3 regions of the Paenibacillus jiangxiensis genome follow, and region 2 is predicted to be linked to each of the others. Evidence: riboswitches for the same ligand, from Rfam matches in the RefSeq annotation. Region 2 holds a riboswitch; each other region holds the start of a gene.
The links. Region 2 has a riboswitch for cobalamin ahead of ACI1P2_RS05215 (FecCD family ABC transporter permease). Riboswitches for the same ligand answer to the same signal wherever they lie in the genome.
Positions count from the first base shown of each region.

Region 1: linked by a shared signal. The riboswitch ahead of nikB (nickel ABC transporter permease) and the one ahead of ACI1P2_RS05215 (FecCD family ABC transporter permease) in region 2 are both predicted to bind cobalamin.
Region 3: linked by a shared signal. The riboswitch ahead of ACI1P2_RS09845 ((2Fe-2S) ferredoxin domain-containing protein) and the one ahead of ACI1P2_RS05215 (FecCD family ABC transporter permease) in region 2 are both predicted to bind cobalamin.

Region 1 is NZ_JBJURI010000018.1:80,072-84,267, forward strand. It holds gene pdxR (MocR-like pyridoxine biosynthesis transcription factor PdxR) at 1-1,141, shown strand, start outside; cobalamin riboswitch at 1,503-1,673, shown strand; gene nikB (nickel ABC transporter permease) at 1,849-2,787, shown strand; gene nikC (nickel transporter permease) at 2,788-3,630, shown strand; gene ACI1P2_RS17775 (ABC transporter substrate-binding protein) at 3,647-4,196, shown strand, end outside.
Region 2 is NZ_JBJURI010000004.1:27,389-31,584, reverse strand. It holds gene ACI1P2_RS05220 (ABC transporter ATP-binding protein) at 1-740, opposite strand, end outside; gene ACI1P2_RS05215 (FecCD family ABC transporter permease) at 737-1,822, opposite strand; cobalamin riboswitch at 2,046-2,248, opposite strand; gene ACI1P2_RS05210 (RraA family protein) at 2,451-3,083, opposite strand; gene ACI1P2_RS05205 (LLM class flavin-dependent oxidoreductase) at 3,103-4,196, opposite strand, start outside.
Region 3 is NZ_JBJURI010000008.1:9,615-13,810, reverse strand. It holds gene ACI1P2_RS09860 (glycoside hydrolase family 30 protein) at 1-669, opposite strand, end outside; gene ACI1P2_RS09855 (hypothetical protein) at 825-1,025, shown strand; gene ACI1P2_RS09850 (TerC family protein) at 1,005-1,781, opposite strand; gene ACI1P2_RS09845 ((2Fe-2S) ferredoxin domain-containing protein) at 2,047-2,406, opposite strand; cobalamin riboswitch at 2,587-2,777, opposite strand; gene ACI1P2_RS09840 (acyltransferase) at 3,087-3,860, shown strand; gene ACI1P2_RS09835 (hypothetical protein) at 3,869-4,196, shown strand, end outside.

The sequences.
Region 1 (4,196 bases), on a different contig from region 2:
AGCGGCTGCGGCCGCCATCCAAGCTCCTGTCATCCATGAAATTGATTTTGATCCGGGCGCTCCTGATTTGCGGCATTTTCCGCGCAGGCTATGGAGTAAATATGTACGGGAAATCATGAGCTATGAAATGGACCACATTTTTGATTATGGCGATTGCCGGGGCAATAAAGCGTTGAGGGAAGCTATAACACGTTATGTGTACCGTGCCAAGGGTATCCGCTGCAGCCCGGATGATATCCTCATCACTTCAGGCACCTCGAACAGCATACTGCTGCTTGCCTCCTCTTTCTCCGGTCAATTTCAAACGGTTTATATTGAAGATCCAACGATTGGGTTTACCGGCGATATTTTTGGGCGGTTAAACTATGATATTCATCCCGTTTCAGTGGATCGTGAAGGGCTGGTGATAAATGATATCCCTCCTACGGCCCCCCAGGGATTCATCATTATCACACCTTCCCACCAATTCCCGACAGGCAGTGTTCTTTCCCTGCAACGCAGGCAAGAAGCTGTAGAACTCGCCGAAAGGACGGGACATTATATTGTGGAAGACGATTATGACAGCGAATTTCGCTATCAGGGGAACCCTGTTCCGCCCCTGCAGACGCTGGCCCCCTCGCGGGTGATTTATGCCGGCACGTTCAGCAAAACCTTGTCACCGGCGCTGCGGATCGGCTTTCTGATCGTGCCGCCAGCCATCATGGATCAGGTGCTGCAAACGAAGTGCGATATGAATTTGACTTCCTCCGGTTTTACCCAGTCAGCCCTGGCCCGCTTCATAAATGACGGCCATTTCGAAAGGCATATCCACAAAATGAAGGCACTCTATAGAAAGAAACGTATTTTTCTGGAAAAGAAGGTTCGTCAACTGTTTAAGGATGAAGTCCGGATTTTGGGGGATGAGGCTGGTATGCACGTACAGCTCGCATTTCCTCCCGGGGAATATGGGGATGCCGATTGGCGCCAGCTGGAATCGTACGGCGTGCAGATCGGCACCTTTGAAGACTATGCAAAAATCAAAGGCGCCTACCCAGGCAGGCTGGTTCTCGGCTATGGGAACTTGACGATGGAAGAGATTGACGAGGGTCTGCGCAGACTGCATCAATTTACCGAAACGGTCAAGCTTGGGTTAAAAGGCTGAAAGAAGCAGAAAAGCTTTGCCCATTCCATGCACGCCCGTTATACTGAAGGAGCATGCCAAGAGGATGCGCAGTGTTATGTAATGCAAGCATGCTGATCATGGCTTCATTTATTATCAACAATCATATATGGAACTGGGTGCCCCATCTACAAGTGAGTGTTCAAAAAGTCAGGTTTTTAGCACCGAGAAGGTTGAATGAAGCTAGGGACTGAGGAGCGGAGCGTACGTTGGGTACGTGAGCACCTGAAATGTTTCCGCAGGAAACATACTTCGGAAGCATCCGCTTAGTCCCGGCTGAATTCAAGATTCGATGTCGAGTCCGCTTCCTGACTTACTTCGTGATCAAAAGATGACTTTTTGAACCCCCTCTACAAGGATGGCTGCTTAAAAGGGAAGTCCGGTGCAATACCGGCGCGGTCCCGCCACTGTAACAGAGGAGTCGCAGCAAGTGTCACTGGGTTATAACCCGGGAAGGCCGCTGCAAGGATGATGATTCTGGAGCCAGGAGACCTGCCCGTTCAACAACACGGCAATGCCTACGGGAGATAGGAAGGTGTTACAAGAGTCCGATTTTCATTGAAAATCAGTCTATTTGGAGCGACTTTTTTCCGTTTTTATGCGGGAGAAGTCGCTCTTTTTGCTTGTATATTTTCAACATGCTGTTATGCAGCAGTATTTACTACCCTCAGGAAAGGACGGCGAATGGCGTGAGCCGATATATTGTCCAAAGATTGCTCCAACTGGCCGCCGTGCTGCTGGGCATTTCGTTCCTGACCTTCCTGCTCACCTACCTGTCGCCGGGTGACCCTGCACGATTGATGCTGATGTCTACAGGAGTTACTCCCTCAGAGGAACTGGTCGCACAGGTGCGGACGGAGCTGGGGCTGGACGAGCCTTTCCTTGTTCGGTATGGCTCATGGGTCCTGCATGCGCTGACCGGTGATTTTGGCATGTCCTATAAATACGGATATCCGGTGACAGAGGTCCTGCTGTCCAGAATGCCTGCTACGCTGGAACTTGCCGGTGCCGCTCTGCTGCTGGTGGTGCTGATCTCCTTTCCGCTGGGAATGACAGCTGCAAAGCAGCCGAATCGTGCGAAGGACTATTTCATCCGTGTGTTTTCCTTTGCAGGGCTGTCCATGCCGAGCTTCTGGCTGGGACTGCTGCTAATGCTGCTCTTCGCAGTCAGGCTGCAGCTGCTGCCGGTCATGGGACGGTCAGGAGTCCGCAGCCTGATCCTCCCGGCCTGCACGCTGGCTGTGCCGTTGATTGCGCAGTATAGCGGGCAGATTCGCACGGTGCTGCTGGAGGAAATGTCCCAGGATTATGTGATCGGGGCCAGGGCGCGTGGTGTGCGGGAGGGCACGGTCATGCTGCGGTATGTTCTGCCGAATGCGCTGCTGCCGCTAATGACGCTGCTTGGGATGTCTGCAGGCGCTTTACTTGGCGGCGCAGCGATCATAGAGAGTGTGTTCGGCTGGCCGGGCGTGGGTCAGCTGGCGCTGGAGGCGATCATCGCACGCGATTATCCGCTGATTCAGGGTTATGTCATCTGGATGGCCGTCATCTATGTATCTATTAACTTGGTCGTGGACGTTTGGACTCATATACGGGACCCGCGGCTTAGACTTGGAGAGGACGTGTAGATGAGAATGCTGATACAACAGCTGGCACAGTTATGGATACAGCAGCGGCTATTCTCCATCTGGTTTGGACTGGCCGGACTATGGCTGATGCTGGCGATATTCGCCCCTTTATTGGCTCCACATGATCCCCTTGCAACGGACTTCACGAAGGTGCTGCAGCCGCCGGACAGGCAGTACCCCTTGGGAACGGATCAACTGGGACGCTGTGTGCTGTCACGGGTGCTGTACGGAGCAAGGACCTCCTTGCTCATGACCTTCGTTTTAGTCGTGGTTGTTGCTGCGATTGGCGTGACGATTGGCGTACTGGCAGGTTATGCGGGCAAATGGGTGGATAGCGTGTTTATGCGGCTCGCGGACACACTGATGGCGTTTCCGGGAATTATTTTTGCCATTGCGGTTGCGGGCATGCTTGGTCCCGGTCTGATTCACACCGTAGTGGCACTCTCCGTCGTGTGGTGGGCCAAATATGCCCGCATGGTGCGCAGTCTGGTCATTCAGCATAAGCAAAAGGAATATATCACTGCCGCTGCGCTCGGCGGGGCACGCCCTGTCCGTATTCTGGCGCGCTATATCCTGCCCAATGTGCTGCCGCCGCTAATCGTTATGGCAATGATGGATATCGGCGGCATGTTATTGTCCATCTCGGGTTTGTCCTTTCTCGGACTCGGCGCACAGCCGCCAGAGCCGGAGTGGGGAGCGCTGTTGAACGAAGGACGAAGATATATGCAGACCGCACCCTGGCTGCTGATTTATCCGGGTCTTGCTATTTTTTGCACGGTCATGATCTTTAATCTGCTGGGGGACAGCCTGCGTGACGTGCTTGATCCCAGACATAAGCGCTAGAATGGGAGGAGATATAATGAATAGGCGGAACAATGCTTATTACACGAATCGATTTGGAAGTATAACTGTATGGGTGTTCATGGTGCTGCTGCTGTCTGCATGTGGTGGAACAGCGGGCAATTCCGGCTCTGGCGGTGCAGAGAGTACACAAGCTGCTGGAGCTGCGGGTTCTGCTGCGGCAGGAAATGAAGCAACTGCGGGCAAGCACCTGAATGTGGCATTGTTCTGGTTAGGGACAAATCTTGATCCGGCAGAGGAATGGAACGGCTGGACGTTGACACGCGCGGCCATCGGTGAAACGCTCATCCAGTTCGATGAGAAGATGCAGATGGTTCCCAAGCTCGCAGATCGCTGGGAGCGATTGGATGATAAGACCTGGCTATTCCATATCCGCGAAGGGGTAACCTTCCACAATGGGCATCCGGTGACGGCAGAGGCAGTACAGAAGTCATTTGAACGCTCGCTGTCCCTGAACCCGCGAGGCAAGTCCACGGTTCCGATCGCTTCGATGAGCGCCGAAGGCCAGAACCTGACGATCCGAACCCGTGAACCGTACGCCTCCTTGC
Region 2 (4,196 bases):
GGTTTGCCTGTCATTGGATGCCTGACGACTTCAGTCGCTACTTCAAAAATGGCAAACAGCAGCCTGGGCGTGAGGATTTCCTCCGGTGTCCCGGTTACAATCACCTTACCATCCTTCATGACAACCAGGCGGTCACAGTAGCAGGCCGCGATGTTGAGATCATGCAGAGCCGCCAATGAAGTGATGTTAAGCCCTTTTACCAGATCCATGATTTGCAGCTGATGCTTGATATCCAGATGATTGGTAGGCTCGTCCAGGATGAGAAATTTGGCCTGTTGTGCAAGCGCCCGCGCGATAAAAACACGCTGCTTTTCTCCACCCGATAGGGTTGAGAAGCTGCGGCCCGCGTCCTGCAGTAATCCGACACGTTCCAGCGCCTGCTCCACCAGCCTCAGATCCTCCCCGCTATCCGGCTGATACCACTTTTTATGAGGATTACGCCCCATCATGACCATGTCCTTGACGGAGAAATCGAAGGCGACCGGCGCTTCCTGGCTGACTACTGCGATCTGCCGGGCTGTCTCTTTATGCGATATGGAATGCAAATTCTGTCCGTCAATCGAAATCCGGCCGGAATCGGGCTGCAGGACACGGTAAATATTTTTCAGAAGAGTTGATTTCCCGCTGCCGTTTGGCCCAATCAGCCCGACAAGCTCGCCCTTCCGTACATGCAGCAAAACTGAATCAATCAGTTGTTTATCCTGCACACTGTAGGAGACTTCTTCAACCGACACATTCATTTACCGTCCCCCCCACCAAATGAGTATGTACTTCTGCGCAGCAGCCAGATGAAGAACGGCCCTCCGCATAAGGCTGTAACGATACCAATCGGCAGCTCCTCCGGTGCCAGCACAAGCCGTGCGGCCACATCAGCCCAGATCATGAATATCGCGCCAAACAGCATGCTTAACGGCAGTACCCGGCGGTGATCTGAACCGGTCATCATCCTCGCGATGTGTGGAATCATCAACCCGACGAAGCCGATAGAACCGCTTACAGAGACAATCGTGCCTGTCACCAGGGCTGCAATAACGACGAGTAAAATACGAAAAGCGGCAATGTTGACTCCCAACGTCACTGCCGCCTCCTCCCCCATCAGCAGGGAATTCAGCGAACGGTGCAGGGACAATAGCAGTGCAGCTCCCACAGCAACGATAAGGGCCGGGACGGTCAGATGCTCCCATTTCGCACCGGTCAGACTGCCCATCATCCAGTACATTGCGGAGCGGATACCGTCCGCATGGGGGGCCAATGTAACGATAAAGTTGGTGGCGGCTGACAGCATCATGGAAGTGACAATACCGGACAGCAGCAATCTCGTTGTTGAAATCTCTCCACCGACCTTGGCCAGTACGAACACGAGCACCATAGCAAGCAGTGAGCCTGCAAATGCAGAAAGAGGCAACGCGTATATCCCGAGAAAGCGGAAGGCGCCGAAAATAATCACAAGCACCGCCGCTGTGGATGCTCCTGAAGAAACGCCCAGGATGTAGGGATCAGCCAGCGAGTTTCGTGTCAGTGCTTGAATAGCGGCTCCTGCAACAGCCAATCCGGCTCCAATGACAGCGCCCAGCAGAACTCTGGGGAATCGGATATTCCACACAATATGCTCCTGCGCTTTCGTCCACGATCCATCCATCCAGCTATCCAGGAGAGGAAGATGGGAAAAGGCGATGTTCCACACCTGTACAGGATGAATCTGTACGGGTCCAAGCATAACAGCGATGGTAATGGAAGCGGTCAGAACAACCGTCCATGCGAACAAATGAACCACAAACCATGCCGGTTTAGCCCCGAGTCCTCCATTTTGTTGTTCGTTCATTGAACTCCTTTCCTTCCTTTGTGCTAAAAAGGAGATTATAAGAATGCACAGCAAAAAAGCACCCTCAAGTTTATGAGAGTGCCTGTACTGGATCAGTGAAAAGCGCAGGGCCGTTTCCAGCCTGCCAGTTTCATCACCTTGCCAGGAAATGAAAGCAGCAGTAAGAAAAGCCCGACGACATCATCGTGAACCGTGCCGGCCACCCCCTATCCGCGTAGGTTTGTGACAATACAAGAAGCAGGCAGGTCTCCTGACTTGCGGATCTTCGCCGTCTGCGGTCTTCCCATCGAACAACGACAGTGACCATGAACTTGCAGACCGGCTCCTCGCTTACAGTGGCGGGACCGTGCCGGATTTGCACCGGCTTCCCTTTTAAGACAAGGCTGCGTTTTCACACACCTCGTCACCTGCTCTTTTAAAATATAATATAAAAAATCAATATAATGGTAGCATGTATAGAAGCGGTTGTCCATTGAAGTGCGGCACTTTCTTTGCCTCAAATCAATTGACTTTTGTAATGAGAGCGGCTTCTGCAATCATGGGCAAAACAAGAAGCCTTCCTTCGGAACGGCTGCTCGCGCCTCATTTCCAAGAAAGGCTTTCTTATAATCTGTATAGGATATATGGATTAACCGGGATTCGGAATGGTTCCAAGCACTTTGTCCAAATAAAGTCTGGCTGAAGCTTGGTCTCCACAAATAGCCAAACTTCGTTCTTCATCCTGGTTCAGCTTGTTTCTGGCTGCCTTTGCCACAGCTTGAGCCTGCTCCTCAGGAACCGCAACTACGCCATCGATATCCCCGATAATCCAGTCCCCTGGCCGGATGCTAACCCCTCCTGCAGAGACCGGGATATTGGTATGCCCACCTCCGTATTTATTGCCTGAGGCGATCGTTGCTCCTTTGCTGAAGACAGGGAAATTCAAGCTGCGGATCCCTTCAATATCCCGAATGACACCGTCAACCACCAATCCCTGAAGCTGGAAGGTCTGAGCGAGTCCCACGACGAAATCTCCCGCGACAGCGCGGCGTGTGTCCCCCTGTGCGGCGATGACAAGAATATCTCCCGGCCGGGCCTCCCGAATCCCCCGCAGAACGGCGAGATTGTCCCCGGCAGGAATACTTACCGTAAATGCCCTCCCGGCGATCTTGTGCTGATGATCGATGGGTTTGATGGCATAATCCAGATTCGTCAATCCACCCAGGACATCCGAAATGCATGTCGTCGGCAATCCTTGAAAAATGTTATCGATATCGGACATTTTCTTCTCTCCTAATATTTTATGAGGTGGACACGGTTGAATGACGGTTCGCGGGCACAGGTAAACCGAGATGCTCCCGCAGCGTGCTCCCTTCGTATTCGGTCCGGAACAGTCCGCGGTTCTGCAGCTCAGGAATGACCCCGTCAACAAAATCATCAAATCCGCCCGGCATATAAGGAGGCATAATATTGAAGCCGTCAGCCGCATAACCTTCGAACCACTGCTGAATATGGTCAGCCAATTGAATTGGCGTCCCAACCACGATCCGGTGTCCGCGTGCTCCCGCTACCTCACGGAACAATTGACGCAAGGTCAGCCCCTTGTCCCTGGCAAGCTTCATCAGCAGCTGAGGCCTGCTCTTGCGGCCGCTCGACTCCGGGATATCCGGAACGGGATCATCCAGGGAGTAACCGCGCAGATCATATTCAAAGCGTTCCTCCAAAGTATCATAGGCCCGGGAATCATCAATAAAGCTTTGCAATTCCTCGTATCTCTCCCTGGCCTCCTTCTCCGTTGCTCCAATGACAGGGAACAACCCGGGAAGAATATGAAGATGCTCCGGCAACCGGCCATATTTCGGAAGCAATTCTTTCAAGCTGCTATAGAAATTCTGTGCATCCTCATAGCTCTGCTGCGCAGTAAATACCACCTCTCCAATCAGTGCGGCCAATTCCTGACCGGGGCCGGATGAACCCGCCTGAATGATGACAGGATGACCTTGCGGACTCTGGCTTACATTGAGCGGACCCTTGACGGAGAAATACTTGCCCTTATGATTCAGCTCATGTACTTTGCGCTTGTCGATGTATTCCCCGGTCTCCTTGTTTACAATGTATGGGTCCTGTTCCCAGCTGTCCCACAGTCCTTTCACAACCTCTACGAATTCAGCTGCGCGCTCATACCGCAGGCTGTGCTCCAGGTGGTCTTGTGCGGAGAAATTGCGGGCCGCTTCCTGCGTGGACGTGGTCACCACGTTCCATGCTGCCCGGCCGTCGCTCAGCTTATCGACGGAAGCAATAAGCCGCGCCAGATTAAAGGGATCATAATAAGTGGTTGAAGCCGTGACCGCCAAACCGATCCGGCGGGTTACCGTGGACAGTGCCGCCAGCAGTG
Region 3 (4,196 bases), on a different contig from region 2:
AGCATTGATCGTACCCAGCCATATTTCCGTGTTCAGCCCATGCTCTGCAAAAGCAGGGCCCAGATAATCGCGGATAAACTCCTTTAATTGCTCGCCAGTCCAGACACAGGACGGAAACTTCTGGTCTGCAATGACCTCATTTTGCACATGAATCTGGTGGATGGTAATGCCTTCTTCCTGATAAGCCTGCACAAATTTCACAAAATAGAGCGCATATGCTTGCAAAATATCCTTTTCCCAGCGGAGTGTTCCGTAATTATAGGCTCTGGGAGATTTCATCCACGTCGGCGGGCTCCATGGAGAGGCAAAAAGCTTCAGGTCCGGATTGAATTGCATCGCTTCTTTAATATATGGAATGAGATATTTACGATCCCGTTCAATGGAGAAATGCTCCATCGTCAGGTCGCCGTCCGTTTCGTTATGGCTGTACCATTCCAGTGCGTAATCACTTGCACCGATGGGCAGCCTGCAGATGCTGAACCGGTGCTCTCCCTCCGGATGGAACAGCGAGTGAAAGACCTGTCTGCGGTCTTCATCACTTAAATGCTGCAATGCCACGTATCCCAGTTCGTTGAAGCATCCTCCGAAACCGTCCACTTCCTGAAACAGTTCCCCGGTCAGCTCCAGATTGGTGGACACGCCCGGGGCTTCAGAGGCCTCTTTCTCCATCCATCTATGCTGCTGTGAAGTCGAAATCCAGCGGATATTTTTCTTTGTCATAACCTGTCCTCCCGGTTAGATCAAGTGGGCGCCGCTGCTATGTTAGCCCATTTCTTTTGTGGCTTTACAAGCATGGCGTCGTTCTTTAGCTTGATCTAATTTTAATGCAGAAGCCGGGAAAAACAGATGATCTAAACCGCGTGAAATTTGCCCAAATCCAAGGTGATTTCGTCGCATGGCAAGAAGCTTTGCTGCAAAAAAAATCCGCGCTGAACCAGCACGGATGTGAACTCATTATAACAGGGGCAATTTATTCTGCCAAACGCTTTACCGAAAGGTTGAATCTATGGCAGATCTGTCTGTGACTGTTTTTTATTCGATGGCGCAAACCATCCGAGAAGTGCTATCGCAACCAAGACACCATAAAAGACAAGGGTCCAGCCTGTACTATGCGGGAAATGATGATCCAACACACCAATATCTTCATGAGCCAGAGTAATCACGGCGAGTTTGACACCGACCCATGCCACAATTGCATAAGCCGTGGTCTCCAGTGCTGGCCGTTGAGCGAGCAGTTTTACAAACCATGTGGCCGCGAATTTGATCAGGACGAGCCCGGCGATTCCGCCAAGCAATACAACGATGAATTGTCCGCCGTCCATACCACCGAAATCCCCAAGCGGTGAATCGGGAAGCCCCAGTGCCAGAGCCACTGCAGCAAGAATGGAATCAATCGCAAAGGCGAGATCCGCAATAGCAATTTTTCCTACGGTTGGCCAAAAGCCTTTTCCTGCCGCATCTTTCTTTACGTCCTCGCGAATATTCTCGTTTTTCTTGCCGAAACGTGCTTTGATGATGTGCTTTAACCCCAGGTATAGCAGATAAGCAGCCCCGATCGCCTGTATTTGCCAGACGTTGGCAATAAACGATATCGCAAACAGTGCGACAAAGCGAAAAACAAAAGCCATAATGATCCCATAATTGATGGCTTTCTTCTTCTGGTCCTCCGGTAAATGCTTTGCGATAACCGCCAGCACCAGGGCATTATCCGCCGATAGCAAACCCTCCAATGCAATAAGAATCAGTAATGCCCATGCATACTCCAGCCAAATGGATTCCAACAGTACTTCTCCTCTCTTATTAAGAGTATGTTCATTACGACAAACTTCCCGCTTTAAACCTAAGTTTCGGTTAAAACAGAGGATTTTGATCCGGCTTTAGTTGTACCGTCATTCCCTTCCCTATTTACGCTGTCAAGTTATGGCTCGTTTCATTCATTAAATATATAAAAAAGAAGATATCATGCCCGAAGCTGAAACCGTGTCCCAGCCAACACAACAAACCCACCTTAAAGCGGCAGGTTTGTGTTGTTCATATTTTGTTACTTTACTGAAAACGCTCGAACCGGTAAGGCAGAAGATTGGCCGGCAGCTCCAGCAGCTTGTCCTGATCCCGCGAGGCGATCGCCCATTCCAGTAATTCATCATAAAGGTCTTCCTCTTTAATACCACCGAACCACACCGGACCATCCGGCGTCTGAATCGATACGACATTGGCAATATCGCAAGGACCAAGACAGCCGGTTACCGTCAGCTGGATGCTCTTAAGCAGCTTCTCTTCCTTCCATCTGCTCTTCAGCCTGTCGAGCGGGATGCCCGGTTTTCCCTTCTCTGTCCGACCACAGCAGCAGCCGTTGCAGATCATAACCTGGCCGAGCACTCTTCTTTTCGTTGCCACTTGCTCCATTCATATCCTCTCCCATGCACCGTGATCTCGCATAAGCCTCTCCGTGTCCGGCTTCATGTTGACCCAAAAAAGCCCTCAGACCGCAAAAGGCAGAGGGCAAGAGTACATAAGAGAACAGACCGCAGACCACATACGGGTCCCGATCTCCATATTATGTACACCGTTCCTTAACCGCGAAGGGCTGATGCGAACCTGCAGGCAGGTCTTCTGGCTCCCGGATCGGCGCCTGTCTTCCGTCTTCCCCAGTAATGCTGAGTGACATGTATGGAAGGAGGCTCCCCGGTTACAGCGGCGCGACCGCTAGGGATTTTCACCCTATTCCCTTTTAACCCCTGCCTTACGGCCGGGGCACCTGCGAGATGCTTCCATTATAACGGACCCGGGACAGAATGACGAGCATTTATACGGACTCACTGAACTGACTGTTGTACAGCTTTGCTCATCTCCTCCCTACAAAACAAATAGAATACGATATCGTTAAATACATTTTGTATCCTTACTTATGGTCAATCCAATTTTCAACTACTGGTTGTCAAGTCTTCGGCCTTTATTTTCGGTTGCATATCCATCTAGGTCTACAAAGAACCTTTCAGCAAATTTCCAGTAAATTCTTTCTTACATTTCAGAAAAATGCGTTTTAATGAAATGGCACTTAGAAACCGAAAGGACATGATTCGTGTATGAGCACTGCTAAGAAAGAAAAAGTCCCTGAGCTGCAGGTTGTCAGGGCATTTGCGATTATGGGAGTCATTATAGTCCATTCTACGTCGTCTGCCACACTGCAATTGACTGGATCTCACTATTATTTCTTCTATAACTTTCTGAACATCTTCCTGAAATTCGGAACATCCACGTTTATTGCGCTTAGCGCATTTGTGCTTTTTTACAACTATTTGGACCGGCCGCTCAGCAGCAGTTTGATCAAGCATTTTTATAAGCAAAGGCTGTTGTATATCCTGGTGCCGTATTTCGTTTTTTCTTTGATTTATTTCGGCCTGCTGCAGGCATCCGCTGGAGGCCCCGGCATGGATGCGGGAGAACTGATCCGCTCCTTCTTCACCAAGCTTGTTACCGGCAAGGCCTACACCCATCTGTACTTTGTATTTATAAATGCGCAGTTTTATCTGCTGTTCCCGCTGTTCCTGTGGCTGTTCAAAAGGTTTCGCAGATTGCGCAGCTGGACGGTTGTGATTGGCTTTGTGCTGCAGTGGGCTTTTGTGATCGCCAACAAGTATTACTTTCAGGTGGAGAACCGCGGCAGCTGGGTACTTTCTTACATGGCATATTACATGCTCGGCTCTGCGCTCGGCATCTACTATCCGAAAATCAAACAATGGCTCATTGTGCGCAAAGAACATGCTTCAGGAACACGAATCGCTGTCTGGGGCCTCCTCTGGACTCTATGGTTGGCGGTAGGGCTGGCCCATGTGTACATCTGGTATGAGACGGTCTGAACGGTGTTTTGTACAATTCGCTTCTTTACGAGCTGCTGTACAACATTTACGCTTCGCTAAGCGTACTTGTACTGCTGCAAATCGCCTCCGTGGTATACCATCAGGGGCGTTTCGCCCTTGGGCGCGGGCTGGCGCAGCTGGGCTCGGTTTCATTCGGCGTGTATTTGCTGCACCCACTCGTTCTGCTGCTGTACCGTCATTTCTCGCCGCAAACCGGCACGGCCTGGCTGCTCCATCTCTGGTATGCAGGCGGCTTCATACTGGCGCTGACCCTTGCCTGGTTCGTGGTATCCATGGCCGGACGCTATCTTCCTTATGCCTCCATTTTCTTCGGTC